2 regions of the Streptomyces sp. NPDC057099 genome follow, and region 2 is predicted to be linked to the other one. Evidence: predicted binding sites of a transcription regulator. Region 2 holds the regulator's gene; the other holds the start of a gene.
What was found. The regulator HrcA, encoded in region 2, represses chaperone genes, less so after heat shock. The targets are predictions, from matches to a motif close to TTNGCACTCNGNNNNNCNGAGTGCNAA.
Positions count from the first base shown of each region.

Region 1 (14,177 bases), on a different contig from region 2:
CCCTCCTCGACCGCGGCGCGGGTCGCGGAGATGGCGTCCTCCAGACGGTGCTTGCGCTCCTTGAGCTCGACCTCGGTGGCGGCACCGACGCGGATGACGCACACGCCGCCGGCCAGCTTCGCGAGGCGCTCCTGGAGCTTCTCGCGGTCCCAGTCGGAGTCCGTGGACTCGATCTCGGCCTTGATCTGGGCGACGCGGCCCTGCACGTCGTCCTTGTTGCCGGCGCCGTCGACGACCGTGGTGTCGTCCTTGGTGACGGTGATGCGGCGGGCGGAGCCGAGGACGTCCAGGCCGACCTGGTCGAGCTTGAGGCCGACCTCCTCGGAGACGACCGTGGCGCCGGTGAGGACCGCGAGGTCCTGCAGCATCGCCTTGCGGCGGTCGCCGAAGCCGGGGGCCTTCACGGCGACGGCGTTGAAGGTGCCGCGGATCTTGTTCACGACGAGGGTGGACAGCGCCTCGCCGTCGACGTCCTCGGCGATGATCAGCAGCGGCTTGGAGGCGTTGGCCTGGATGACCTTCTCCAGCAGCGGCAGCAGGTCCGCGATGGCGGAGATCTTGCCCTGCGTGATGAGGATGTACGGGTCGTCCAGGACGGCTTCCATGCGCTCCTGGTCCGTCACGAAGTACGGCGACAGGTAGCCCTTGTCGAAGGCCATGCCCTCGGTGAAGTCCAGCTCCAGACCGAAGGTGTTGGACTCCTCGACGGTGATGACACCGTCCTTGCCGACCTTGTCCATCGCCTCGGCGATGAGCTCGCCGACCTGCTGGTCCTGGGCGGACAGACCGGCGACGGCGGCGATGTCGGACTTCTCGTCGATCGGGCGGGCGGTCGCGAGGAGCTCCTCGGACACGGCCTTGACCGCGGCGTCGATGCCCTTCTTCAGGGCGGCCGGGGAGGCACCGGCGGCGACGTTCTTCAGGCCCTCGCGCACGAGCGCCTGGGCGAGCACGGTCGCGGTGGTCGTACCGTCACCCGCGATGTCGTTGGTCTTGGTCGCCACCTCCTTGACCAGCTGGGCACCGAGGTTCTCGTATGGGTCCTCGACCTCTACCTCACGGGCGATGGTCACGCCGTCGTTGGTGATGGTGGGGGCACCGAACTTCTTGTCGATGACGACGTTGCGGCCCTTGGGGCCGATCGTCACCTTGACCGTGTCGGCAAGCTTGTTGACGCCGCGCTCGAGGGCGCGACGGGCGTCCTCGTCGAACTTCAGGATCTTCGCCATGGGAGCGGTTCAGCCCTCTCGGAAAACGTGGGTGAAACGAACCGCGCCCCCGACGCCCGGCTTCATAAGGTCGCGGGGGCCAGGGGCGCAGTTCACTGCAATGCTGGTATTGCGGGGTGAATTACTTCTCGACGATCGCGAGCACGTCGCGAGCCGAGAGGACGAGGTACTCCTCGCCGTTGTACTTCACCTCGGTGCCGCCGTACTTGCTGTAGAGCACGACATCGCCGACGGAGACGTCGAGCGGAAGACGGTTACCGTCCTCGAAGCGGCCCGGGCCCACGGCCAGGACGACGCCCTCCTGGGGCTTCTCCTTGGCGGTGTCCGGGATGACCAGGCCAGAGGCGGTGGTCTGCTCGGCGTCGAGCGGCTGGACCACGATGCGGTCCTCGAGCGGCTTGATGGCAACCTTGGAGCTGGTGGTCGTCACGATCCGACCTCCCCCTTCGGAGATCTCACGGGGTTAACTGTCTGAGGTGGCGACCAGGTGGATCCGTCGTCGCGGGTGCCGGACCTGCCCGTCGCTGTGTTGGCACTCTCCAGTGGGGAGTGCCAGAGCCGAGACTATGACCGCGATTAGCACTCGGTCAAGCGGACTGCTAATTGCCGGCGGCGCGTCGGCCGGGGAGTTCGTGTCAGAGGTAGTCCTCCAGCCGCCCCACCCGCAGCCCGCTCCCCTCGATCTCCCTCAGCAGCCGCACGGTCCGTGCCGTCGGTGACAGGGGCTCCGTCGGGGCCGACGGCACGGAGACGATGTCGCCGGGGCCAAGGCGCGGCTCGCCGTGGGTGTACGTCAGTTCGCCGTCGGCGGACAGGGACGCCCGCCAGAGGACGACCGCCGTGCTGCCGCAGTCGGCGGCGGCGCGCAGGGTCGTCGTGTCGTAGGTGCCGTACGGCGGGCGGAAGAGGTGGGGGCGGATGCCGAAGCGGGAGCGGAGTTTGTGCTGTTGGCCGCAGATCTCGGCGCGCTGGCCCGCGTAGGGCAGGCCGCGCAGGGCCGGGTGGTCGAGGGTGTGGTTCTGGAGGGACGCGCCGACCGCGCGCAGCCGGGCCAGCCGGCCGTATCCGGGGCCCGCGACACCGTCCGTGAGGAACAGGGTGACCGGGAGCCGCCGTTCGCGGACGAGGGCGGCGAAGCCGGGGTCGCGTTCGGCTCCGTCGTCGTAGGTGAGGAAGACGACCGGGTCGCGGGTGCGGACCCGGTCCACGACGGGCGGCAGGCGTACCGGACGCGCGAGCCGGCCGGCCGCGTGCGTCGGGTCCTGGCCCCGGCCGTCCGCTCCCGCCCGCTCCCCCGCCGCCCCGGCGCATCCGGCCAGCAGGAGCACGCCCGCGCACAGCGCCGTGGCCCTCGGCAGCCGCCTCACAGGTAGTCCTCCAGCCGCCCCACCGCGTATCCCTCGGTCGTGACCTTGTTCAGGAAGCGGCGGATCATGTCGGGCATCGCGCCCTTCCACTGCTCGCGGCCCCGGAAGTGGCTGAGGACGATGTCGCCCGGGCGCAGCCTCCGGTCCGCCTCGCGGTACTCCCAGTGGTCGACGAAGACCTCCGCGTTCCACAGGGGCGCGTACTCGATGCCGCAGGCCTTGGCGGCGCGCAGGGTCGCCCGGTCGTAGCTGCCGAAGGGCGGGCGGAAGAGGGTGGGGCGGGTGCCGTAGCGCCTCTCGATGAAGCGCTGCATGCCGCAGATCTCGCGCCGCTGCGCGCGGTAGGACAGACCCGGCATGTAGCGGTGCCAGAGGGTGTGGTTGTTCAGGACCGTGCCCCTGGCCTGCATCTGCCGGAAGTAGCGGTCGTCGTCCTTCACCAGGTAGCCGCTGAGGAAGGCGGTGTACGGGACGTCCAGGTCGCTCATCATCCGCAGGAACGCCGGGTCCTTCTCGGCGCCGTCGTCGATGGTGAGGAAGACGACCTTGTCCCGGGTGGGGATCGTGGTGAAGACGGGCGGCAGCTCCAGCTCCCGGTGGCCGGCCACCTCGAAGCCCTTGCGGGTCTTGATCCCGGGCTTCTTCTCGGGGGCCGGCGGGGCCGCCAGCGGAACTCTCCTCAGCCCCCAGCGGTGCGCCGCGGCGATGCGGGCGGCGTGCGCGGCGCGCAGCTTGGTGGCGTATGAGTCGAGCGCGCGGGCCGGGGGCGCCTCGAGGGGCTGCTGACCGCCGGCCGGGGCGACCCGGCCGGCGTCCGCCTGCGCGCAGCCCGAGGCGATGGCAGCGAGGGCGAGCACGACGAGGCCGATGCGCACGCCGCCCGTTGCCCGCCGTTTGTCATTTTGTACGACTGCTCGCATGATGCCGGATCTTCGCAGCCCACCCCTGTGAACCCGCCCCGACACCGCGACCGACGGCACCGCCGTCCTCCGACTGGCCCACATCCGCCCCGGCCCGCCGCCCCCGCCGCTCCGTGGCCGACAATGGTCCGGTGAACGACCTCGCCCTCCTCCTCACCCCCGAAGGCCGCGCCCTCCTCGACGAGGTGCGGGACACCGACCCGGCGAAGGAGCTGGCCGTGGCGACGCGGCTGCGCCGGGAGCATCCCGCCGAGCTGGTGTCGGCGGCGCTGGGCCAGGCGCGGCTGCGGCAGCGGGCGGCCGCGAAGTTCGGGGCCGAGGACGCGGGGCGGATGTTCTTCACGCCGAACGGGGTGGAGCAGTCCACCCGGTCGAGTGTGGCGGCGTATCGCGCCCGGCGGATGACGGACCTGGGGATCACCTCCGTCGCCGACCTGTGCTCCGGCATCGGCGGGGACGCGATCGCGCTGGCCCGCGCCGGGATCCGGGTGCTGGCCGTGGACCGGGATCCGATGACGGCCGCGGCGGCGCGGGCGAACGCCGACGCGCTGGGTCTGGCCGGCCTGATCGAGGTGCGGGAGGCCGATGTCACCGAGGTGGACACGGCCGGCTACGACGCCGTCTTCGTCGACCCGGCCCGGCGCGGCGGCCGGGGCCGGATCTTCGACCCCGAGGCCTACTCACCGCCCCTGTCCTGGGCGGTGTCGGCCGCCCGCCGGGCCCCCCGGGCCGCCGCGTTGAAGATCGCCCCCGGTGTCCCGCACGAGGCGGTGCCCGAGGACGCCGAGGCCGAGTGGATCTCCGACGGCGGGGACGTGAAGGAGGCGGTGCTGTGGTTCGGCACCGAGCCGGGGGCGGTACGGGCCACCCTGCTGCCGGGCCCCCGCACCCTGCTCTCGCGCGGCCTGCCCGACCCGGAGGTCCGTCCGCCCGGCCGCTACCTGTACGAGCCCGACGGCGCCGTCATCCGGGCCCATCTGGTCTCCGAGGTGGCCGACCGGGTCGACGGCGGCCTGCTCGACGCGACCATCGCGTACGTCACGGCCGACGCCCTGCACCCGACCCCGTACGCGACCGCCTACGAGATCACCGACCATCTCCCCTTCAACGTCAAGAAGCTGAAGGCCCTGCTGAGGGAGCGTCAGGTCGGCACCCTCACCGTCAAGAAGCGGGGCTCGGCCGTCGAGCCGGAGGAACTCCGCAAGAAGGTCAAGCCGCAGGGCCCGCACGCGGCCACGGTGTTCCTGACCCGGGTGGCGGGGGCCCCGGCGATGCTCATCGGGCACCCCGCGTAGCCGGGACACCGTCAGGACTGTTCCGCCGCCCGGCGCAGCAGCAGCTCCCGTTCCCGTTCGTTCCGCGTCAGCGACGCCGCCCGTTCGAACTCGGCCCGGGCCTCCGCCGTACGGCCCAGCCGGGCGAGGAGGTCGGCCCGGACGCTGGGGAGCAGGTGGTAGTCGCGCAGGGCGGGGTCACCGGTCAGGGCGTCGACGAGGGGCAGGGCCTGGGACGGGCCCTCGGCCATGGAGACGGCCACCGCGCGGTTCAGCTCCACGACCGGGGAGGGCGAGCGGGCGGCCAGGAGGCCGTACAGGACGGCGATGCGCGGCCAGTCGGTCTCCTCGTAGGTGTAGGCGTGCGCGTGGCAGGCGGCGATGGCGCCTTGCAGAAGGTACGGGCCCGGGGCGCCGGAGGAGGCGGCCTCGGCTCTGCCCAGCGCGGCGACGCCGCGGGCGATGAGCATGCGGTTCCAGCGGGCGCGGTTCTGGTCCTTGAGGAGGACGGGTTCGCCGGAGGGGCCGGTCCGGGCCGCGGTGCGGGACGCCTGGAACTCCAGGAGCGCGGTCAGGCCGTGGACCTCGGGTTCCTTCGGCATGAGGGACGAGAGCACCCGGGCGAGGCGCAGGGCGTCCTCGCACAGGGACGGGCGGAGCCAGTCGTCGCCGGCCGTGGCGGCGTAGCCCTCGTTGAAGATGAGGTAGATGACGTCGAGGACGGAGCCGAGACGGGCCTCGCGGTCGGGGCCGTAGGGCACCTCGAAGGCGATGTTCCGCGTCGCCAGGGTGCGTTTCGCGCGGACGATGCGTTGCGCGACGGTCGGTTCCGGGACCAGGAAGGCGCGGGCGATCTCGGCCGTGGTGAGGCCGCCGAGGAGGCGCAGGGTGAGGGCGGTGCGGGCCTCGGTGGACAGGACCGGGTGGCAGGCGGTGAAGACCAGGCGGAGCAGGTCGTCGTCGATGTCGTCAGGGTCATGGAGGACCGTGGGCTCCTCGGGAGGAGACACGGTCGACAGGTCGCGGCCGATCTCCGCCAGCTTGCGGGCGTAGTTCTCCCGGCGGCGGACCAGGTCGACGGCGCGGTTGCGGGCGGTGGTCATGAGCCAGGCGCCCGGGTTGTCGGGCACGCCGTCCCGGGGCCACTGCTCCAGCGCGGCGACCAGGGCGTCCTGCGCGAGTTCCTCGGCGATGCCGACGTCCCGGACGATCCGGGTGACGCCGGCGATGATGCGGGGCGACTCGATGCGGAAGACCGTTTCGATGGCCGTGCCGGTGCCGCTCGGGTCCGGGGTGGGCTGCGCTGTCACAGCCCACCATCAGACACCCTCGGCGGCACCCGGCCAAGCAGCGCCGGTCAGTCCTCGGCGATCTGCCGGACCTCGGCGGTGATCGTCCAGTAGTCCTCGTGCGTGGACAGGAACCGCTTGGTCCACTCGATCGCCTCGGCCTTGTCCTTGCACTGGCTGATCGAGTAGCCGCCGATGACCTCCTTGGACTCCGTGAACGGCCCGTCGGTGACGGACAGCTGCCCGCCCTCCCAGGTCACCCGGCTGCCGTCCGAGGTCGGGGTGAGCCCGGCCGTGTCGAGCATGACCCCGGCCTTGGTGATCTCCTCCAGGAGCGCGCCCATCCGCTCCATGAGCTCCGGGCTCGGGCCCTCGGCGGGGGCGTTCTTCTCGTCGATGCGGATCAGGGTGAGAAAGCGCGGCATGGTGACTCCTCGGGGTCTCCGGAGCAGGGACTTTTTTCCCGCTCTCACCCCTGCGTCGATCGGGAGACCCCGGAATCGACACGGTCGCCGCGTTTTCTTCGAGATTCTTTTCCGGATCCCTTCCCGGGTCGCGTTTACGCAGGTCAGCGCAGCGACTCCCACAGCTTCTCCGCCTCGGGCTCCTCGGCCACCACCCGGTTGGGGTCCGACGGCGCCCGCACCACCGGCATCGTCACCGTCCGCACCTCGCTCGCCGACAGGCCCTTGAGGCTCTGGCCGAGCCGGGTCAGGTCGGTCAGGGAGTCCAGGCCGGTGTCGGTGGTGAGGCCCGCGGTCACCGCGTCCGCGACCCGGTACAGCTTCGCCGGGTCGGTGAGCAGGTTCTGTGCGGCGATCTGTTCCAGCAGTGCCTTCACCAGCGTGTGCTGGAGGCCGATGCGGCCGAGGTCGCTGCCGTCGCCGATGCCGTGCCGGGTGCGGGCGAGGGCGAGGGCCCGGTCGCCGTCCAGATGGTGGGTGCCGGCCTTCAGACGCAGATGGCTGTGGTCGTCGGCGATGTCCTCCTCGGTGGTGACGGTGACACCGCCGAGCGCGTCCACCAGCTTCTCGAAGCCGGAGAAGTCGACCTCGATGTAGTGGTCCATGCGGACGCCGGTGAGCGACTCGACGGTCTTCACGGCACAGACCGGACCGCCCACCGCGTACGCGCTGTTGAACATGGAGTGGTAGGCCACCGCCGTCGAACCGCCGGAGGAGCGGGGGCAGGACGGGCGGGTGACCAGGGTGTCGCGCGGGATGCTCACCACCGTCGCGCTGGTCCGCCCGGCGTCGAGGTGGACGACCATCGCCGTGTCGGAGCGGGCGCCCATGCTGTCGCCGCCCCCGATCCTCTGGTTCTGCTCGCCGCTGCGCGAGTCCGAGCCCAGGACCAGGATGTTGAGCGCACCGCTGGGCAGGGCGGACGCCGAGGGCGACGGCACGCTCACCGGCCTCGGCGGGCGGTTGTCGCCCAGCGCGTTGTCGATGTCGACGCTCTTGATGTTGCTGTCGAGATGCCAGTAGGCCCAGCCCGCCGCCGTGGCGGCCAGCATCAGCAGGGCCGTCAGGGTGAGGCCGGCGGTGCGCAGCGCGATCGACCGCCGGCCCGTGCCTCTGCTCTCGTCGCCGTTCGCCTCGTGTCCCGTCACGGCAGGAACATAAGTCCGAATTATTACGGGCAGGGCACTCGCCGCGCCTTTTCTTCGGAAATTCTCAGACTTCATGGGCCGGACGGGCCCGTTCTCACCCCAGTGTCACCACCGGCACCGGATTGCTCCCGCTCCACGAGCCGTTGAACCCGAACGTCACCGAACCACCGTCCGGCACCGAACCGTTGTACGAGGCGTTCACACAACTGACCGCCGCCCCCGACTGGGTGCAGCTCGCGTTCCAGGCCTGGGTGATCCGCTGCCCGGCGCCGAACGTCCAGTTCGCCTTCCACGACGACAGCGCGGCCCCCGAGCAGGCGATCCGCACCTGGCCCGTGTAGCCCGTGTTCCACTGGCTGGTGACGCTGTAGGTCGCCGTGCAGGCGCCCGTCGGGGGCGGGGTCGTCGTACCGCCGAGGGCTTCCGCGAGGGCGTGGTACGCCGGTTTCGGGCTGTAGTTCTCGTCGTACGGCGTCGCCGCGCCCTGGCCGGGGAAGGTGTCCGGGATCCAGGAGTCGGAGTCGGTGAAGCCCCAGACGGTGGCACCGACGCAGCGTGTGACGGCCACACAGGCGTTCATCACCGCCTTGTAGTCGGCGGCCTGCTGGGTCAGCTTCGCCTCGGTCGCCGGCAGCTGCATCCGGATGTCCAGCTCCGTGATCGCCACGTCGACACCCAGGTCGGCGAAGCGCTGGATGTTCTGCTGGAGCGTCGAGGGCACCTGGCCGACGATGAGATGGGCCTGCAGCCCGACCCCGTCGATCGGAACCCCGCGCTCCTTCAGCGACTTGACCAGGTTGTACAGAGCGGTGCTCTTCGCGTTGACGCCCTCCACGTTGTAGTCGTTGACGTACAGCTTCGCGCTCGGGTCGGCGGCCCGGGCCCAGGTCAGGGCCTGTGCGATGTAGTCCTGGCCGAGGGTGGTGTGGAAGAGGGTCGGGCGGTAGGTGCCGTCCTCGTTGAACGGTTCGTTCACCACGTCCCAGGCGGCGAGCCTGCCCTTGTAGCGGCCGACCTCGGTGGCGATGTGGTCCTGCACGATCGCGCCGAGCTGGTCCCGGGTCCAGCTGCCGTTCGTCAGCCAGCCCGGGTTCTGCTGGTGCCAGAGCAGGGTGTGGCCGCGCACCTGCTGGCCGTGGGCCTCGGCGAACTCGACGATCCGGTCGGCCTCGGCCCAGTTGTAACTACCCCGGCTCGGCTCGACGGAGCCCCACTTCATGGCGTTGCCGGGGGTGAGCGAGTTGAACTCGCGTCCGGCGATGTCGCCGTAGGTGCCGGTGAGCCTGGAGCCGGTGACCGCCGTACCGATGACCTTGCCCTTGGCGGCGGCGAGGTCGCGCAGTGGGGTGTCGGCGGCGTGCGAGGCGGGGGCCGCGACCAGGAGGGAGCCGGCCGTCACGGCGCCGGCCAGCAGGGATGTGAGCAAGCCCGATCTCAGCGATCTCATGCCCGATCTCAGGGATCTCATTGCGGGTGCCTCCGAAAGTTTCGGTGGTGCAACCGATTGGCTTCGGAGGAGTGTGGAGACGCCGGTCCCGCCCGTCAAGACACCCGCCCCACCCGTCCATACGTCACCTTCCGGCCAGGGGCGCCACCGTGCTGCTGCGCACCACCAGGCTCGTCGCCAGCTCGACCCGGGTCGCCGCCGGGGTGCCCTCCTCGCGGCCGAGGTCGAGCACCAGCTTGGCCGCCGCCTCGGCCATCTCCGTCAGCGGCTGCCGTACGGTCGTCAGCGGCGGCCCGACCAGGGGCGCCACCGGCAGGTCGTCGAACCCGACCACGCTCAGGTCCTCGGGGATGCGCAGCCCCAGTTCGCGCGCGGCCTCGTACAGCCCGAGCGCCTGGAGGTCGTTCCCGGCGAAGACGGCGGTCGGCCGGTCCGGGCGGCGCAGCAGCTCCAGGCCCCGCCGGTAGCCGGCCTCGTGATGGAAGTCGCCGTCCGCGATCAGCCCGGGGTCCACCGGAAGCCCGGCCGTCTCCAGGGCGGCCCGGTAGCCGTCGACCCGGGCGCGGCTGCACATCATCTGCGAGGGCCCGGTGATCGCGCCGATCCTGCGGTGCCCCAGCTCGACCAGGTGCCGGGTGGCCGCGAGACCGCCCTGCCAGTTGGTCGCGCCGATCGACGGCACGTCGGCGCCCGGGTCGCCGGCCGGGTCCATCACCACGAACGGGATGGAGCGGCTGGTCAGCAGCGCCCGCTGCGACGCGTCGAGCCCGGACAGCACGAGGACGACGCCGTGCGGGCGGCGCGCGGCGACCTGGTCGGCCCAGGTCCGCCCGGGGGTGAGCCGCCCGGCGCTCTCCGACAGCACCACGCTCAGCCCGGCGTCCCGGGCCACGTTCTCCACGCCCCGGATGACCTCCATCGCCCAGGCGCTCTCCAGTTCGTGGAAGACCAGGTCGATCAGGGGCGAGCGGGTCGCCTCGGCCCGGCGGCGCCGGTAGCCGTGGGCGCGCAGCAGGTCCTCGACGCGGGCCCGGGTGGCCGGGGCGACATCGGCACGGCCGTTCAGGACCTTCGAAACAGTCGGCGCCGACACACCGGCCTCACGGGCGATCTCGGCGAGCGTCGCGGTCTGCGCGGTGCGCCCCTGCGTCCGGTCTTGCGTCCGGGTTTGCGGCCGGCTGTCAGCGGGCTCCGGGGAAGTCATGGCGGCGATCGTAACCCTGCGGGCCCCCTTGACGAAGTCCTCGCGGCGCCATAGGTTCCCGGAACATTCGGAGCACATAACGAAACATTCGTAGATGCGTTCGTGAGAACCGCTCGTCAGCACCGTTCGTGAGAGGGCCGTCCGTCCACCCGACAGGAGCTTCATGACCACCGCGCCCTGGCGTGACCCCGCGCTGCCCGCCGCCGCCCGCGTCGACGACCTGCTCTCCCGGATGACCCTGGAGGAGAAGACCGCCCAGCTGTACGGCGTGTGGGTGGGCGCCTCGACGGACGGCGACGGAGTCGCTCCGCACCAGCACGACATGAGCGTGGACCATGACTGGGACGAGCTGATCACGCGCGGCCTGGGCCAGCTCACCCGCTCCTTCGGCACCGCCCCCGTGGACCCGGCGCTCGGCGTGCGGGCCCTGGCCCGCGCCCAGCGCCGGATCACCGAGGCCGGCCGCTTCGGCATCCCGGCGATCGCGCACGAGGAGTGCCTGGCCGGCTTCACCGCCTGGCAGGCCACGGCCTACCCGGTCCCGCTGGCCTGGGGTGCGACCTGGGATCCCCCGCTGGTCGAGGAGATGGCCCGCCGGATCGGCGACGACCTGCGCTCGGCCGGTGTCCACCAGGGCCTCGCGCCCGTGCTGGACGTCGTACGCGATCCGCGCTGGGGCCGGGTGGAGGAGACCATCGGCGAGGACCCGTACCTGGTCGGCACGGTCGGCTCGGCCTATGTGCGGGGCCTGGAGTCGGCCGGGGTCGTCGCCACGCTCAAGCACTTCGCCGGGTACGCGTCCTCGGCGGGCGCCCGCAATCTGGCCCCGGTGCGGGCCGGTGTCCGCGAGTTCGCTGACGTCACGCTCCCGCCCTTCGAGATGGCGCTGCGCGAGGGCGGGGCGCGCTCGGTGATGGCCGCCTACACCGAGCGGGACGGCGTCCCGGCCTCGGCGGACCCCGAGCTGCTGACCGGGCTCCTGCGCGAGGAGTGGGGCTTCACCGGCACGGTCGTCGCCGACTACTTCGGCATCGGCTTCCTGCAGACCCTGCACCGCGTCGCCGGCACCCCGGCCGAGGCGGCCCACGCGGCCCTCGAAGCCGGCATCGACGTCGAACTGCCCACCCTCAAGTGCTACGGCGATCCGCTGCCGGCCGCCGTCCGGTCGGGCCAGGTCCCCGAGGAACTCGTGGACCGCGCGGCCCGCCGCGTCCTGCTCCAGAAGTGCGAGCTGGGCCTGCTGGAAGAGGACTGGACCCCGGAGCCGGCCACCGAGGTGAACCTGGACTCCACGGGCAACCGGATCCTGGCCCGCCGTCTGGCCGAGGAGTCGGTGGTCCTGCTCGACAACCCCGACGGCCTGCTCCCGCTGGCCCCCGACACCCGGATCGCGGTGGTCGGCCCCCGGGCGGCCGACGCCCTGGCCATGCTGGGCTGCTACTCCTTCCCGTCCCATGTCCTCACCCACCACCCCGAGGTGCCGACCGGCATCGAGATCCCGACCGTCCTGGACGCCCTGCGCACCGAACTCCCCGACGCCAAGGTGACGTTCGCACAAGGGTGCGAGGTGACCGGCCCGGACACCTCGGGCTTCGAGGAGGCCATCGCCCGCACCGCCGAGGCGGACGTGTGCGTGGCGGTCCTCGGCGACCGGGCGGGCCTGTTCGGCCGGGGCACCTCGGGCGAGGGCTGCGACGCGACGGACCTCGGCCTGCCGGGCGCCCAGGGCGAGTTGCTGGACGCGCTGATCGCCACCGGCGTGCCCGTGGTCCTGGTCCTGCTGACCGGCCGGCCGTACGCCCTCGGGCGGTGGCACGGACGCCTGGGGGCCGTCGTCCAGGCCTTCTTCCCGGGGGAGGAGGGCGGCCCGGCCGTCGCGGGCGTGCTGTCGGGCCGCGTGAACCCGTCGGGCCGGCTCCCCGTGAGCGTCCCGCAGGTCCCCGGCGGCCAGCCCTGGACGTATCTCCAGCCGCCGCTCGGCCTCGCGGGCGAGGTCAGCAACCTGGACCCGACCCCGCTGTACGCGTTCGGCCACGGCCGCTCGTACACGGCGTTCGCCTGGGAGAGCAGCGACCCCGATCCTGTCGAGGTCGGCACGGACGGCTCGTACGACGTGTCGGTGACCGTCCGCAACACGGGCGACCGCGAGGGCGCGGAGGTCGTCCAGCTGTATCTGCACGACCCGGTGGCGTCCGTGACCCGCCCCGACATGCGGCTGATCGGCTACCAGCGGGTGACGGCGGCCCCGGGCGAGGCGGTCCGGGTGACGTTCCGCTTCCACGCGGACCTGTCGTCCTTCACCGACCGCGCGGGCCGGCGGGTGGTCGAGCCGGGCGCCCTGGAACTGCGGCTGGCGGCATCGAGCGCGGACGTACGGCACACCGCGCGCATCACTCTCACGGGCCCGGTCCGGGTGCTCGGCACCGACCGGCGGCTGCGCTGCGATACGGAAGTCAGCGGCGCGGGGTGACCGGGCCGCTCAGTCCACGCCCACCGACTCGAAGCGCCACCGGTGCACGGCCCGGGTCACCAACTCCCCGTCGGGCTCGGGCAGCTCCGGCAGCTCGGCGTCGTACGGGGCGTCCCACCAGGTGAGGACGAGGACCCGGTCCTGGGGGGCGCGCAGGGTCTCCCGGCGCAGCGGCTCGCGGGGCAGCTCCTGGGCGCGTGCCCAGGCCAGCAGCTCCTCGCCGCGCCCGGGCACGGCCCGCGCCTCCCACATCAGGGCGACCGTCACGGGTAGAGGTTCTCCTTGCTGACCTCGTGCACATGGTCGTGGCCGTGGTCGTGGCCCTGGTGATTGCCCGGCACATGAGGCTCCGTCACCGGCAGTGAGGAGTCGGCCGGCAGGTCCCAGCTCGACGCGGTCCGGTTCCGGGCCACCATCTCGGCGCCGAGCGCGGCGACCATCGCCCCGTTGTCCGTGCACAGCTTGGGCCGCGGCACCCGCAGCCGGATCCCGGCCGCCTCGCAGCGCTCCTGGGCCAGGGCGCGCAGCCGGGAGTTGGCGGCCACACCGCCGCCGATCATCAGGTGGTCGACGCCCTCGTCCTTGCAGGCCCGGACGGCCTTGCGGGTCAGCACGTCCACGACCGCCTCCTGGAAGGAGGCCGACACGTCCCGTACCGGGACCTCCTCCCCCGACGCCCGCTTGGCCTCGATCCAGCGGGCCACGGCCGTCTTCAGCCCCGAGAAGGAGAAGTCGTAGGCCGGATCGCGCGGGCCGGTCAGGCCGCGCGGGAAGGTGATCGCGTTCGGGTCGCCCTCGCGCGCGTAGCGGTCGATGACCGGGCCGCCCGGGAAGCCGAGGTTCAGCACCCGGGCGATCTTGTCGAAGGCCTCGCCGGCCGCGTCGTCGATGGTCGCGCCCATCGGGCGGACGTCGGAGGTGATGTCCGAGGAGAGCAGCAGCGAGGAGTGGCCGCCGGAGACGAGCAGCGCCATGGTCGGCTCGGGCAGCGGACCGTGTTCGAGCTGGTCCACGCAGATGTGCGAGGCGAGGTGGTTGACGCCGTACAGGGGCTTGCCGAGCGCGTACGCGTAGGCCTTGGCGGCCGAGACGCCGACCAGCAGGGCACCGGCGAGGCCGGGGCCGGCGGTGACGGCGATGCCGTCGAGGTCGCGGGCGCTGACGCCCGCCTCCTTCAGGGCGCGGTCGATGGTGGGGACCATCGCCTCCAGGTGGGCGCGGCTGGCGACCTCCGGGACGACGCCGCCGAAGCGGGCGTGCTCGTCGACGCTGGAGGCGATGGCGTCGGCCAGCAGAGTGGTGCCGCGGACGATGCCGACGCCGGTCTCGTCGCAGGAGGTCTCGATGCCGAGGACGAGTGGTTCG
Region 1 is NZ_JBHUTX010000005.1:333,122-347,298, reverse strand. It holds gene groL (chaperonin GroEL) at 1-1,229, opposite strand, end outside; gene groES (co-chaperone GroES) at 1,351-1,659, opposite strand; gene ACFT4A_RS10245 (polysaccharide deacetylase family protein) at 1,865-2,596, opposite strand; gene ACFT4A_RS10240 (polysaccharide deacetylase family protein) at 2,593-3,471, opposite strand; gene ACFT4A_RS10235 (SAM-dependent methyltransferase) at 3,648-4,811, shown strand; gene ACFT4A_RS10230 (RNA polymerase sigma factor) at 4,823-6,100, opposite strand; gene ACFT4A_RS10225 (YciI family protein) at 6,148-6,504, opposite strand; gene ACFT4A_RS10220 (LCP family protein) at 6,648-7,691, opposite strand; gene ACFT4A_RS10215 (endo-1,4-beta-xylanase) at 7,786-9,138, opposite strand; gene ACFT4A_RS10210 (LacI family DNA-binding transcriptional regulator) at 9,263-10,342, opposite strand; gene ACFT4A_RS10205 (glycoside hydrolase family 3 N-terminal domain-containing protein) at 10,506-12,812, shown strand; gene ACFT4A_RS10200 (hypothetical protein) at 12,822-13,079, opposite strand; gene tsaD (tRNA (adenosine(37)-N6)-threonylcarbamoyltransferase complex transferase subunit TsaD) at 13,076-14,177, opposite strand, start outside.
Region 1: the regulator HrcA is predicted to act here: its motif matches at 1,806-1,832, upstream of groES (co-chaperone GroES).

Region 2 (14,177 bases):
CCGCTTGGCGGGGCCGCCGTCGGCCGGGGCGATGTGCACCTCGGGAGCGCCGTCGCGGGAGGAGGTCCACGCGACGGTGGTGCCGTCGGGCGAGATGCGGGGCTGGGTCACCGGCACGTTGTCGGCGCTGACCCGCCAGGCCCGGCCGCCGTCGAGAGGGGCGAGCCACACGTCGTCCTCGGCGGTGAAGGCGACCAGGTCGCCGCGCACGTGGGGGAACCGGAGGTAAGCAGGCGATGCGGACTGAGTCACCCGATCACCCTATGCAGGGACGACGCCGCGCGGACAGACTTCGGATCACTTGCCCTCGACGGGCCTGCAGTCCGGATAGCGCTCGCACCAGATGGTCTGTGTGACGGTCACGGTGACGGTGGGCCCGGGCTGCCCGTTCGTGGGACCGCCCCCCACCGGCGACGGAGTGGCGTCGCAGTTGCCGAGCCCGTCGACCTCGAACCACACCTTGCCGTCGACCTTGGCGGTGATCTTCCCGCGCACGCATTCGCCGTCCACCGCGTGGGTGACCCGGCCGGTGACGGTGATGTCCTTCCCGTCCTTGGTCTCCCCCTCGCAGTCGACGGTCGCGACGGTCTTCTCCCGCGCCGAGGGCGACGCGTTCCCGCCCTTGCCGGAGTCCCCGTACGAGGCGGTACACGTGAGCCAACGCACGCCCGCCTTCTGCCGGTCGAGTTCCTTGGTGACGGTCTCGTCGGTCGTATAGGCGACGGCCGCGGAACTGATCCCCGCCCCGGGTTCACAGGCGACGGCGCCGCCCACACCGACCACCGCGAACGCCGCCACGGCCGCGACCCGGCGGCCGCGCGAGCCCCGTCCGGTCCTCCTCGATGCCCCCATGGAAGGCAGCCTGCCACCGACGAGGGCGGGGCGGTAGAGCGCATACGGCCACCACGGCCCGCAGCACTACGGGCTCAGGACCACCGGCCGGTGCGGGCCAGGAGTACGGCGGCGGCAGCCGTCCCGGCGGTCGATGTGCGCAGCACACTGCGCCCCAGCCGGTACGCCTTCGCCCCGGCCTCCTCGAACTGCGCCAACTCCTCGGGCGAAACGCCCCCTTCGGGCCCCACGACCAGCACGATCTCACCGGAGGACGGCAGTTCGGCGGTCGCCAGCGGCTCGTCCCCGCTCTCGTGGAGCACGGCGGCGAAGTCGGCACCGGCCAGCAGCGAAGCGACCTGCTTGGTCGAAGCCGCCTCCGCGACCTCGGGAAACCGCACGCGGCGCGACTGCTTCCCGGCTTCCCGGGCCGTCGCCCGCCACTTGCCCAGCGCCTTCAGCCCGCGCTCGCCCTTCCACTGCGTGATGCAACGCGCCGCCGACCACGGCACGATCGCGTCGACACCGACCTCGGTCATCGTCTCGACGGCCAGCTCCCCGCGGTCGCCCTTGGGCAGCGCCTGGACGACCGTGACCCGAGGCTGCTCCACCGGCTCCTCGGTCACCGAGTCCAGCCGGACGATCAGCCGGTCCTTGCCCTCGGTGTCGAGCACGACGCAGTCCGCCCAGCGGCCGGCCCCGTCCGTGAGGACGATGTCCTCGCCGGGCCGCAGCCGCTTCACGGAGACGGCGTGCCGCCCTTCCGGACCGTCGAGGACGTACCGGCCACCGCTACCGCCACCGCCCGCGTCGAGGTGCTCGACCACGAACACCGGCGCGGTCATCGGACGCCGCCCCCGCCCGACAACACCGCGCGTGCCGTGGCGAGTTCACCGGCCAGCACCTCCACCAGCTGCCCGGCGGGCAGCTCCCGGGCCATCCGGTGGCCCTGCCCGGCCCAGAGGGCCATGCCCTGCGCGTCCCCCGCCTTTGCGGCGGCCTTGCGCAGCGGCGAGGTCAGGTGGTGGATCTCGGGGTAGGCGGGCGGCGCGTACGGGCCGTGCTCGCGCAGGAAACGGTTGACGAGCCCGCGCGCCGGACGCCCGGAGAAGGCTCGGGTCAACTCCGTACGCACGAACAGGGGGTTGGTCAGCGCCTGCTTGTGCAGGGCGTTCGCGCCGGACTCGTGCGTGGCGAGGAACGCCGTGCCGAGCTGGGCCGCGCTGGCGCCGGCCGCGAGCACCCCGGCGATCTGGCCGCCGCGCATGATGCCGCCGGCGGCGACGATCGGGATGTTCACGGATTCCCGGATCTGGGCGACCAACGACAGCAGCCCGATGCCGGAACCGTCCGTCTCCGGTATGTCCCGGTGCGTGCCCTGGTGGCCGCCGGCCTCGACGCCCTGCACGATGACGCCGTCCGCACCCGCCCGCTCCACGGCCCGGGCCTCGTCGGGGGTGGTCGCGGCGGCCAGGACGAAGGTGCCGACGCGGTGCAGGGTGTCGATGACCTCGCGGCTCGGCACGCCGAAGTGGAACGACACCACGGGCACGGGGTTGTCGCGCAGCACCGCGAGCTTGGCCTCGTAGCCGTCGTCGCGACCGCTGTCGGGGTCGCCGAGTTCGGCCTCGTACCAGGTGGCCTCGCCGGCCAGCTGGTGGGCGTAGACGTCGACGGCGGCGGGGTCGGCGTACTCGGGCTGCGGCATGAAGACGTTCACGCCGAAGGGCCTGCTCGTGAGGCTCCGCAGCTGCTTGATCTCCTGGTACACCCCGTCGGCGGTTTTGTACCCGGCGGCGAGGAATCCGAGCCCGCCCGCCTCGCACACGGCGGCGGCGAGCTGCGGTACGGAGACGCCACCCGCCATGGGGGCCTGCACGATCGGGTGCGGGAAGAGATCGGTCAGCGCGGAGGACATGACCGCATGTTGTCACGTCCTCCGAACAACCCCGAAACCGGCCTGCCGTGTGGCATAGACCAGAGGAAAAGGCGCCCAGAAAACCGATCAGCGCCCGTTGAACGCATCCTTCAACCGCGAGAACAACCCCTGCTGCCCAGGCTGGAACTGCCCCGTGGGCCGCTCCTCGCCGCGCAGCTTGGCCAGCTCGCGCAGCAGTCGCTCCTGCTCGGGGTCGAGCTTCGTCGGGGTCTGGACCTCGACGTGGACGATGAGGTCGCCGCGTCCGCCGCCCCGCAGGTGCGTGATGCCCCGGCCGTGCAGCGGGATCGACTGGCCGGACTGGGTGCCCGGGCGGATGTCGACCTCCTCCATGCCGTCCAGCGTCTCCAGCGGCACCTTCGTGCCGAGACACGCGGCCGTCATGGGGATCGTCACCGTGCAGTGCAGGTCGTCGCCGCGCCGCTGGAAGGTGGAGTGCGGAAGTTCGTGGATCTCGACGTAGAGATCACCGGCGGGACCGCCACCGGGCCCGACCTCGCCCTCGCCGGCGAGCTGGATGCGCGTGCCGTTGTCGACACCGGCGGGGATCTTCACGGTCAGGGTCCGCCGGGAGCGGACGCGGCCGTCGCCGGCGCACTCCGGGCACGGCGTCGGCACCACGGTCCCGAAGCCCTGGCACTGCGGGCAGGGCCGGGACGTCATGACCTGGCCGAGGAACGACCGGGTGACCTGCGACACCTCACCGCGACCGCGGCACATGTCACACGTCTGCGCGCTCGTACCCGGCGCGGCACCCTCGCCGCTGCAGGTGTTGCAGACGACGGCCGTGTCGACCTGGATGTCCTTGGTCGTACCGAAGGCCGCCTCGTCGAGCTCGACCTCGATACGGATCATCGCGTCCTGGCCGCGGCGGGTGCGCGAGCGCGGACCGCGCTGCGACGCCGTGCCGAAGAACGCGTCCATGATGTCGGAGAAGTTCCCGAAGCCACCGGCTCCGAAGCCGCCCGCGCCGCCGCCCGCGGCCTGCGAGAGCGGGTCGCCGCCGAGGTCGTAGACCTGCTTCTTCTGCGGGTCCGACAACACCTCGTAGGCGGCGTTGATCTCCTTGAACCGCTCCTGGGTCTTCGGATCGGGGTTGACGTCCGGATGCAGCTCGCGTGCGAGCCGCCGGAAGGCCTTCTTGATCTCTTCCTGCGACGCGTCGCGGCGCACGCCGAGTACGGCGTAGTAGTCCGTGGCCACTACGACTCCGCCAGGATCTGTCCGACGTACCGTGCCACTGCGCGTACCGCTCCCATCGTTCCCGGGTAGTCCATGCGGGTCGGTCCGACCACGCCGAGCTTGGCGACTGCCTCGCCGCCCGAACCGTAGCCGACCGACACGACGGACGTGGAGTTGAGTCCTTCGTGGGCGTTCTCATGACCGATACGTACGGTCACGCCCGGATCCTTCGCCTCGCCGAGCAGCTTGAGGAGCACGACCTGCTCCTCCAGCGCCTCCAGCACCGGCCGGATCACCAGGGGAAAGTCATGCCCGAAGCGGGTGAGATTGGCGGTGCCGCCGATCATCAGCCGCTCCTCGTTCTCCTCGACGAGCGTCTCCAGAAGCGTGGAGAGCACCATGGAAACCGTGCCCCGGTCCTCGTGCTCGAACGCCTCCGCCAGATCCTCCACCAAACTCGGCACATCCGCGAAACGGCGGTTGGCGACACGGCTGTTGAGCCGTGCGCGCAGATCCGCGAGCGAGGCCTCGCCGAAGGGCGCCGGGCAGTCGACCACCCGCTGCTCGACCCGCCCGGTGTCCGTGATCAGCACGAGCATCAGCCGCGCGGGCGCGAGGGAGAGCAACTCCACATGCCGCACGGTCGACCGGGTCAGCGACGGGTACTGCACGACGGCCACCTGGCGCGTGAGCTGCGCCAGCAGCCGAACCGTACGCGCCACGACGTCGTCGAGGTCGACGGCGCCCTCGAGGAAGTTCTGGATCGCGCGCCGCTCGGGCGCGGTCATCGGCTTGACGCCGGCCAGCTTGTCCACGAACAGCCGGTAGCCCTTGTCGGTGGGGATGCGCCCGGCACTGGTGTGCGGCTGGGCGATGTATCCCTCGTCCTCGAGGGCCGCCATGTCGTTGCGGACGGTGGCCGGGGAGACGCCGAGGCTGTGCCGCTCGGTGAGGGCCTTGGAGCCGACGGGCTCCTCGGTGCCGACATAGTCCTGGACGATGGCGCGCAGCACCTGAAGCCTGCGTTCACTGAGCATCGCGCGCACCTCCAGAAGTCGTCCGCCTGCTGCCTGCCTGTCGCGGCCTGGCACTCTATGCGTGCGAGTGCCAGCATCCCCCGGCCCAGTGTACGGCGGTGGGGTACACCCCCGGCAAGGCTGGTCGTGCGCGCCGCACCCCGGGCGGGGCGCACCCGCTAGCGTCGCCGTATGACGGTGACTTGGGAAGAGCTCGGATGGGAACGCGTGGCCGCCGGTGTGGGCCGGTGCCGGCTGCCGGTGTGGGACTGCACGATCGGGCTGGTCGCCGGCGAGGGGGCGGTTCTCATGATCGACGCGGGGTCCAGCCTCGCCGAGGGCGCGAAACTGGGCGCGCAGGCGCGGGCACTCACCGGTCACCGTGTGACACATCTCGCGCTGACCCATCCGCACTTCGACCATGTCTTCGGCGCCGCGGCGCTCCCGGACACCGAGGTGTTCGGCGCGGTGGGCGTGGACGCGCTCCTGACCCGGGTGCGAGACCGCGAGGAACTGCGCGAGGACGGGGTGCGACAGGGCCTGGCGGCGTCCGCGGCCGAGGAGGCGGCGGAGCGGCTGGTCCCGCCCGGCCACCTGGTCTCCGGCGAGTGGACGCTCGACCTGGGCGGCGGCCGCCAGGTGCTGCTGGCGAACGTGGGCCCGGGGCACACCGCGCACGACCTGGCGGTGCTGGTGCCGGGTGATCCGGAGGTGGTGTTCTGCGGCGACCTGGTCGAGGAGTCCGGCGAACCCCAGGCGGGCCCCGACGCCGTGCCGTCGCACTGGCCGGCCGCGCTGGACCGGCTGCTCGACCTGGGCGGTGACGACGCACTGTACGTGCCCGGTCACGGAGCGGTGGTAGATGCGGCGTTCGTCCGGGCCCAGCGGGACGCGCTGGCCGCGCGTTTCGGCGTGTCGCGGTGATCGCCGTACGCCTTCTCCTATCGTCATTCGAATGCGCCAGTACTCCGCCGATCTGACTCCGCCGTGGAAGAAGCCGAAGCCGGTACCCGAGGTTCCGGCGGATCCGGGCCTGGTGGTCGAGGAGGCGGGGAGCGGCTTCTGCGGCGCGGTGATCCGCTGCGAGGCGGGCACGGTGACGCTGGAGGACCGCTTCGGCAAGCACCGGGTGTTCCCGATGGAGCCGCGCGGTTTCCTGCTGGAGGGCAGGGTGGTGACGCTGGTCCGCCCGTCGTCCGGCCCCGCCCGCCCCACGCACACCGCCTCCGGTTCGGTGGCCGTCCCCGGCGCACGCGCGCGTGTGGCACGCGCCGGCCGCATCTACGTCGAGGGCCGGCACGACGCCGAGCTGGTCGAGAAGGTGTGGGGCGACGACCTGCGCATCGAGGGCGTGGTCGTGGAGTACCTGGAGGGCGTCGACGACCTGCCCGCGATCGTCACCGACTTCGCCCCCGGCCCGGACGCCCGCCTCGGCGTCCTGGTGGACCACCTGGTCCCGGGCAGCAAGGAGTGGCGCATCGCCGAGTCGGTCACGAGCGAGCACGCCCTGGTGGTGGGCCACCCGTACATCGACATCTGGGAGGCGGTGAAACCGTCGTCCCTGGGCATCGAGGCATGGCCCCGGGTACCACGCGGCCAGGACTGGAAGACGGGCGTGTGCCGGGCCCTGGGCTGGCCCCCCAACACGGGCGCGGCCTGGCAGCGGATCCTGTCGGGGGTGCGCTCGTACAAGGACCTGGAGCCGGAGCTGCTGGGCAGGGTCGAGGAGCTGATCGACTTCGTAACCGCTTAGCTGCGGGCATGCGTGCCGCTAGGGGCGGCTCCCGTCCCAAAGAAGCGGCACCCCGCCACGCCGGGTTGCGGACCCACCCGGCCCCAGCAAGAACCCCGAGCACCTCAGTCCACGAGGTCCCGTACAACCCCGTCCGCCAGCAACCGCCCCCGCAAGGTCAGCACCGCGCGCCCGTCCTCATACGGCCCCGCATCCAGAAGCCCGTCCGACAAAGCCCGCCGCGACGCGGCAAGCCCCTCCTCCCGCAGCAACGCCAACGGCACCCCCTCCCGCAGCCGCAACTCCAGCAGAATCCGCTCGACCCGCCGGTCCTCCTCCGCCAGCACCTCACGCCCGGCCCCAGGCGACCGCCCCACCGCCAGCGCCCCCGCATAAGCGCCCGGATGCTTGACGTTCCACCACCGCACGCCCCCCACATGGCTGTGCGCCCCCGGCCCGGCCCCCCACCAGTCGGCCCCCCGCCAGTACAGCTCGTTGTGCAGACACCGCCCCGCCTCCGAGGTCGCCCAGTTGGACACCTCGTACCACTCGAACCCCGCCGAGGACAGCGCCTCCTCGGCGATGAGATAGCGGTCGGCGTGCACATCGTCGTCCGTCATGGGGACCTCGCCCCGGCGGATACGACGGGCCAGCTGCGTGCCTTCCTCGACGATCAGCGCGTAGGCGCTGACATGGTCCGGCCCCGCCCCCAGCGCCGCGCTCAGCGTGGCCCGCCAGTCGTCGTCGCTCTCCCCCGGCGTGCCGTAGATCAGGTCGAGGTTGACGTGCTCGAAGCCCGCCGCCCGCGCCTCCGCCACACACGCCTCGGGGCGCCCGGGCGTATGCGTACGGTCCAGCACCTTCAGCACATGCTGCCGCGCGCTCTGCATGCCGAACGAGATCCGGTTGAAGCCGCCCTCCCGCAGCGCGGCGAGATACGCCGGATCCACCGACTCCGGATTCGCCTCCGTCGTGACCTCGGCGTCCGGCGCGAGTCCGAACTCGTCACGGATCGCGCCCAGCATCCGTACGAGATCACCGGCGGCCAGCAGCGTGGGCGTCCCCCCGCCCACGAACACCGTACGAACGGGCCGCGGATCATCGCCCAGCACCTTGCGTGCCAGGCGGACCTCCTCGACCAGCGTCTCGGCGTAGTTGTCGCGGGAGGCCAGCACACCGCCCGTGCCGCGCAGCTCGGTCGCCGTGTAGGTGTTGAAGTCGCAGTAGCCGCAGCGGGTCGCGCAGTACGGGACGTGCAGATAGAACCCGAGCGGGCGGTCGGCGGCCCCGGCGAGCGCGGACACGGGCAGCGCGCCGTCGTCGGGGACGGGCTCGCCGTCGGGAAGTGCGGAAGGCATGCCTTCCATTGTCCAGCACCCGCGCGGTCGCTCCGTCTGCTCACTCCGCCTGGAGCACCAGCAGCGCGAGATCGTCGGCCGGGGGCCGGGCCCCGAACTCGTGCACCAGCCGTTTGATCCGCTCGGCTATCAGCTCGGCGTCCAGCCCCGCGCACCCGGCCAGGGCTGCCGCGAGCCCGTCCTCGTCGTCGAACTGGCGGGAGCCGGAGCGGCGCTCGGTCACGCCGTCGGTGACGCACAGCAGCGTGTCGCCGGGCCGCAGCTCGAAGGTGTCGCTGGTGTACGTGGCGTCCTCGACGACGCCCAGGAGGGTCTGCGGCCGCGCTGTCGCGTGGACCTCGCCGCCCGCCCCGAGCAGCAGGGGCAGCGGATGCCCGGCGGAGGCGACGGTGCAGCGGACACCACCGTCGAAGGGGACCAGTTCGCCGTAGAGCAGGGACAGGAAGCGGGTCTGGGGGCCGTCGCCGGGCGGGGTCGGCCGGGCGCCCGCGGCCACCAGCGCCCGGGCCGCCGCGTCGGCGGCCTCCGTGGCGTCGTCGAGGAGGAGCTGGTTGAGGCGGTCGAGGACGTCGGCGACCCGGTAGCCCTCCCGGGCCAGCAGCCGCAGCCAGGGCCGGGCCAGTCCGATCACGACGGCCGCTTCGGGCCCCTTGCCCTGGACGTCGCCGACGGCGAAGCACCAGCGGCCGTCTCCGGCCGGGAACAGGTCGTAGAAGTCGCCGCTGGGCCCGCCCTTGTCGTACGGCTCGTAGACGAGCGCGCTGCGCACCCCGGGGATCTCGGCGACGGCGCCGGGCAGCAGTCCGCGCTGGAGTACGGCACTGATGGTGGCCTGGCGGGCGTACTGGCGGGCGGCGCCGATGGCGAGGGCGACGCGGCGGCTGAGATCCTCCACGAGGCCGGTGATCTCGTCGGGGAAGCCGGCGGCCCCGGACCGGCCGATGACCAGGGTGCCCAGCGGGCGTCCCCCGGCGACCAGCCGGTACGCGAGCGCCGACCCCGGCTCGCCCGGCGCGTCACCGAGCGCCTCGCCCGGCCAGGGATAGTCGACGGGCCAGGACCCGGGCGGGTCGGACGGGTGCGGCGGGTCCTTCTCCAGGGCCCGGCGCAGCTCCTCGATGCGGTTCTCGCTGCCGTGCCAGACCCGGGCCAGGCGCGCCCCGCCCGCTCCGGCCCCGCCGCTCCAGCCGCCGCCGGTGGCCTCGTCCTCCAGCCACACCGCGCACCAGTCGGCCAGCCGCGGCACGATCAGCTGCCCGGCGAGGGCGGCTACCAGGTCCTCGTCGAGCTGCCCGGCGAGCAGGTCGGAGGCCTCCGCGAGGAAGGAGAGGGCCCCGCGGCCCAGCCAGGCACCGTCGCGCCCGTCACAGCCGCCCTCGTGACGGTCCCGCCAGTCCCGTACGTCGTTCCAGTCACGTGAGTCCCGTAGGCCACGGGGGTCTTGTCGGTCCGGTGAGCCCTGTCGGTCCCGTAAGCCGCGAGAGTCCTGCACAGCGCGAGAGTGCTGCGCGTCCCGGAAGTCCTGCGCGTCCCGCCGACCCCGTCCGGCCTCCCTCGACTCCCCCGCGTCCGCCGCGTCCGACGCACCCGGCAGCCCTTCGGCCTCCCAGCCCTGGCGCGGCTCCGGTGCCAGGATCTCCGCCACCCGCAGCCCGCGCGCCAGCGCCTGCTCCTCGGCGTACGCCTCGATCTGCTCGCCCGCCGCGCACCCCCCGGCGGGCAACCGCGCCCACACGGTCTTCCGGCCCGTGCGGTACGTGATGCCCCAGGCCTCGGAGAGCGCGCCGACGAGCCGCAGGCCGCGCCCGTACTCGGGCATGTCGTGCGGTGTCTCCGGTTCGCCGCCGCGCGGGGCGCGTGAGGGGTGGTGGTCGCAGACCTCGACGACGAGCGCGACCGTCTCCGTGTCGACGCCGTCGCCGCCGTCGCCGCGGTCGCCGCCTTCGGCGCCCTCCAGCCGGCACTCCAGCTCGACGTCCGTGCCGGCGTGCACGACGGCGTTGGTGACGAGCTCGCTGACGACGAGCGTGGCGTCGTCGGCGAGGCGGTCGGTGAGGTGCTCGGTGCCGGGCAGACCGAGCCGGGTCCACTCGGCGAGCGCCGAGCGCACCAGGGCGCGCGCGGTGCCCGGCGCGAGCGAGCTGCCGGACAGGGTCGCGTGCGCCCGCGCGCACTCCCGTGCGGGCGCCTGGGATATGGGTGCGGGCGCCGCGCAGGCCGGGGCGCACACGTCGGGCGTGCGTGTCTCGGCGGTCGGTACGGGCTCCTCGGAGACGAGCGCGTCCTCACCGGACGCGGGCGTCTCCGAAGCGTGTGCAGGCGCCTGCGAGGCACGGGAGGCGGTCTCCCGTTGCGTCGGAATGGCCCCCATGGACAGCTCCCCGGGCAGTTCGTACGAATACGCCACAGTCGATGCCGACAGAGTGACAGACTGACCCCGCCCATAAGCGCCGAGTTACCGAAGTGGGCCGCCATGAGTGAGAACAGTGCTACGCCTGTGGTCGAAGACCGGTACGAAGACGGTCAGATTCGTACATCCGATCTGCGTCCACTCCTTGCCGCGATGACCGCCGCACGCGACGGCGACTTCACCAAAGTGCCGGAATCCGGCCACGGGATGGTGGCCGAACTCACCGCGGTCTACAACCAGATCATGGACCGCAGCGTGCACTTCACCACCGAGGTCCAGCGCGTCCGACGGGAGCTGGTGCGGCACGGCCGGCTCGACGAGCGCCTCTCGGCCAGCCCGGGCCAGGGCCTGTGGACCTCCCGCGTCAACGACGTGAACCAGCTCCTCGACGCCTTGGTCGCCCCGGCGGCGAACGCCACGCGCGTACTGGACGCGGTGGCCGGAGGCGATCTGACCCAGCGGGTCGATCTGCACGACGGGACCCGGCAGTTACGCGGCGACCTGCGTCGCCTCGGCCGGGCCGTGAACACGATGGTGGACCAACTGTCCCTCTTCACGGGCGAGGTGACCCGGGTCGCGCGCGAGGTCGGCACCGAGGGACGGCTCGGCGGCCGGGCCAATGTGCGCGGCCTGTCGGGCAGTTGGCGGGACGTCACCGAGGCCGTCAACACCATGGCGTCCCGGCTGACGGCCCAGGTGCGGGACATCGCGGCCGTGACGACGGCGGTGGCCCGGGGCGACCTGACCCGCACGGTCACGGTGGAGGCGACCGGCGAGCTGCTGGAACTGAAGCTGACCGTGAACACGATGGTCGACCAGCTCTCCGCCTTCGCCGACGAGGTCACGCGCGTCGCCCGCGAGGTCGGCACCGAGGGCCAGTTGGGCGGCCGGGCGCAGGTGCGGGGCGTGTCGGGGGTCTGGAAGGACCTCACCGACAACGTCAACTTCATGGCGTCGAACCTGACCTCCCAGGTCCGCAACATCGCCCAGGTGACCACGGCCGTGGCCAACGGCGATCTGTCCCAGAAGATCACGGTCGCCGCGCAGGGCGAGATCCTGGAGCTCAAGTCGACCATCAACACGATGGTCGACCAGCTCTCCGCCTTCGCCGACGAGGTCACGCGCGTGGCCCGCGAGGTCGGCACCGAAGGCAACCTCGGCGGCCGGGCGCAGGTCAGGGGCGTCTCCGGGGTCTGGAAGGACCTCACCGACAACGTCAACTTCATGGCGGACAACCTCACCTCCCAGGTGCGGAACATCGCCCTCGTCTCCACCGCCGTCGCCCAGGGCGACCTCGGCAAGAAGATCACGGTGGAGGCCAAGGGCGAGATCCTGGAGCTCAAGTCCACGATCAACACGATGGTCGACCAGCTCTCCGCCTTCGCCGACGAGGTCACGCGCGTCGCCCGCGAGGTCGGCACCGAAGGCAACCTCGGCGGTCAGGCCCAGGTCAGGGGCGTCTCCGGGGTCTGGAAGGACCTCACCGACAACGTCAACTTCATGGCGCTGAACCTGACCTCCCAGGTGCGCAACATCGCCCAGGTGACCACCGCCGTCGCCAACGGCGACCTGTCGAAGAAGATCACGGTCGACGCCCGGGGCGAGATCCTGGAGCTGAAGGACACCGTCAACACGATGGTGGAGCAGCTGCGCGCCTTCGCCGACGAGGTGACCCGCGTGGCCCGCGAGGTCGGCACCGACGGCCGGCTCGGCGGACGGGCCCAGGTGCTGGGCGTCTCCGGCGTCTGGCGGGACCTGACGGACAACGTCAACTACATGGCCGACAACCTCACCTCCCAGGTGCGCAACATCGCCCAGGTGGCGACGGCCGTGGCGCAGGGCGACCTGTCCCGGAAGATCGACGTGGACGCGCGCGGCGAGATCCTGGAGCTGAAGACCACCATCAACACGATGGTCGACACGCTGTCCTCCTTCGCCTCCGAGGTCACCCGCGTGGCCCGCGAGGTCGGCAGCGAGGGCCAACTGGGCGGCCAGGCCCGGGTCGAGGGCGTCTACGGCACCTGGAAGCGCCTGACGACGAACGTCAACGAACTCGCGCTCAACCTCACCACCCAGGTCCGCGCCATCGCCGAGGTCGCCTCCGCCGTGGCCCAGGGCGACATGTCCCGCTCGATCACGGTCGAGACGCGCGGCGAGGTCGCCGAGCTGAAGGACAACATCAACCTGATGGTGGCCAACCTCCGCGAGACGACCCGCGCGAAGGACTGGCTGGAGTCCAATCTGGCCCGCCTGGCCGCCCTGATGCAGGGCCACCGCGACCTGATGGAGGTCGCCGACCTGATACTCCGGGAGCTGACCCCGCTGGTGAACGCCCAGTACGGCGCGTTCTACCTGGCCGACCCGGACGAGGACGGCGCGGTCCTGCGCACCGCCGTGCCGATCAAGGGCCTGGCCTTCATCGCCGGCTACGGCGCCGCCCAGGACGCGACCGTGGAGACCGGCGGCCTCCCCGTGCACGGCCTGGTCGCGCAGGCGGCCCGGGAGAAGAAGCGGATCCTGGTGGAGGGCGCCCCGCCCGACTACATCAAGATCAACAGTGGCCTGGGCGAGGCGGCCCCCACCACGATCGTCATCATCCCGATCCTCTTCGAGGACAAGCTCCTCGGTGTCATCGAGCTCGCCTCGTTCTCCCGCTTCTCCGATGTGCACCTGGCGTTCTTCGACCAGTTCGTCAACACCATCGGCGTCGCCATCAACACGATCATCGCCAACTCCCGCACGGAGTCCCTGCTCGGCGAGTCCCAGCGCCTCGCCATGCAGCTCCAGGAGCGCTCGGACGAACTCCAGAAGCAGCAGGGCGAGCTGCAGCGCTCCAACGCCGCACTGGAGGAGAAGGCCGCCCTGCTGGCCACGTCCTCGCAGTACAAGTCGGAGTTCCTGGCGAACATGTCGCACGAGCTGCGCACCCCGCTGAACTCCCTGCTGATCCTGGCCCGGCTGCTCTCCGACAACCCGGACGGCCGTCTCTCCGACCAGGAGGTGCAGTTCGCGACGACGATCCACCGCTCGGGCTCGGACCTGCTCCAGCTGATCAACGACATCCTCGACCTGTCGAAGATCGAGGCGGGCCGGATGGACGTACGCCCCAAGCGGCTCCCGCTGATCAAGCTGCTCGACTACGTCCACGCCACGTTCCGCCCCCTCACCATCGACCGGGGCCTCGCCTTCGAGGTCGCGGTCGGCGAGGACGTGCCGCGCGAGATGTACTCGGACGAACAACGGCTCCAGCAGATCCTGCGCAATCTCCTGTCCAACGCGATCAAGTTCACCGCGTCGGGCAAGGTCGAGCTGCGGGTCGACCGGGTGGTGCAGGATGCCGAGCGCCACCATGTCCGGGACGCCGACGACGTCGTCGCCTTCGCCGTGTCCGACACGGGCATCGGCATAGCGCCGGAGAAACTCCCGGTGATCTTCGAGGCGTTCCAGCAGGCCGACGGCACCACCAACCGCAAGTACGGCGGCACCGGCCTCGGCCTGTCGATCAGCCGGGAGATCGCGGGCCTGCTCGGCGGCCGGATCATCGCCGAGAGCGAGCCCGGCAAGGGCTCCAGGTTCACCCTGTACGTCCCGGTCGTCAGCCCCGGCCACACGGCTCCGATTCCGGTCCCGGAGGAGCGCGCTGCCCTGCCCCTGCCCCTCCAGTCGACGGTGGGACCCTACCCGGCCGCGCACGACACGGAGGACTCCT
Region 2 is NZ_JBHUTX010000004.1:249,674-263,850, reverse strand. It holds gene ACFT4A_RS07955 (S41 family peptidase) at 1-252, opposite strand, end outside; gene ACFT4A_RS07950 (hypothetical protein) at 298-852, opposite strand; gene ACFT4A_RS07945 (16S rRNA (uracil(1498)-N(3))-methyltransferase) at 927-1,676, opposite strand; gene ACFT4A_RS07940 (nitronate monooxygenase) at 1,673-2,749, opposite strand; gene dnaJ (molecular chaperone DnaJ) at 2,837-3,973, opposite strand; gene hrcA (heat-inducible transcriptional repressor HrcA) at 3,973-4,989, opposite strand; gene ACFT4A_RS07925 (MBL fold metallo-hydrolase) at 5,161-5,892, shown strand; gene ACFT4A_RS07920 (DUF3097 domain-containing protein) at 5,924-6,721, shown strand; gene hemW (radical SAM family heme chaperone HemW) at 6,826-8,058, opposite strand; gene ACFT4A_RS07910 (SpoIIE family protein phosphatase) at 8,099-10,429, opposite strand; gene ACFT4A_RS07905 (HAMP domain-containing protein) at 10,622-14,177, shown strand, end outside.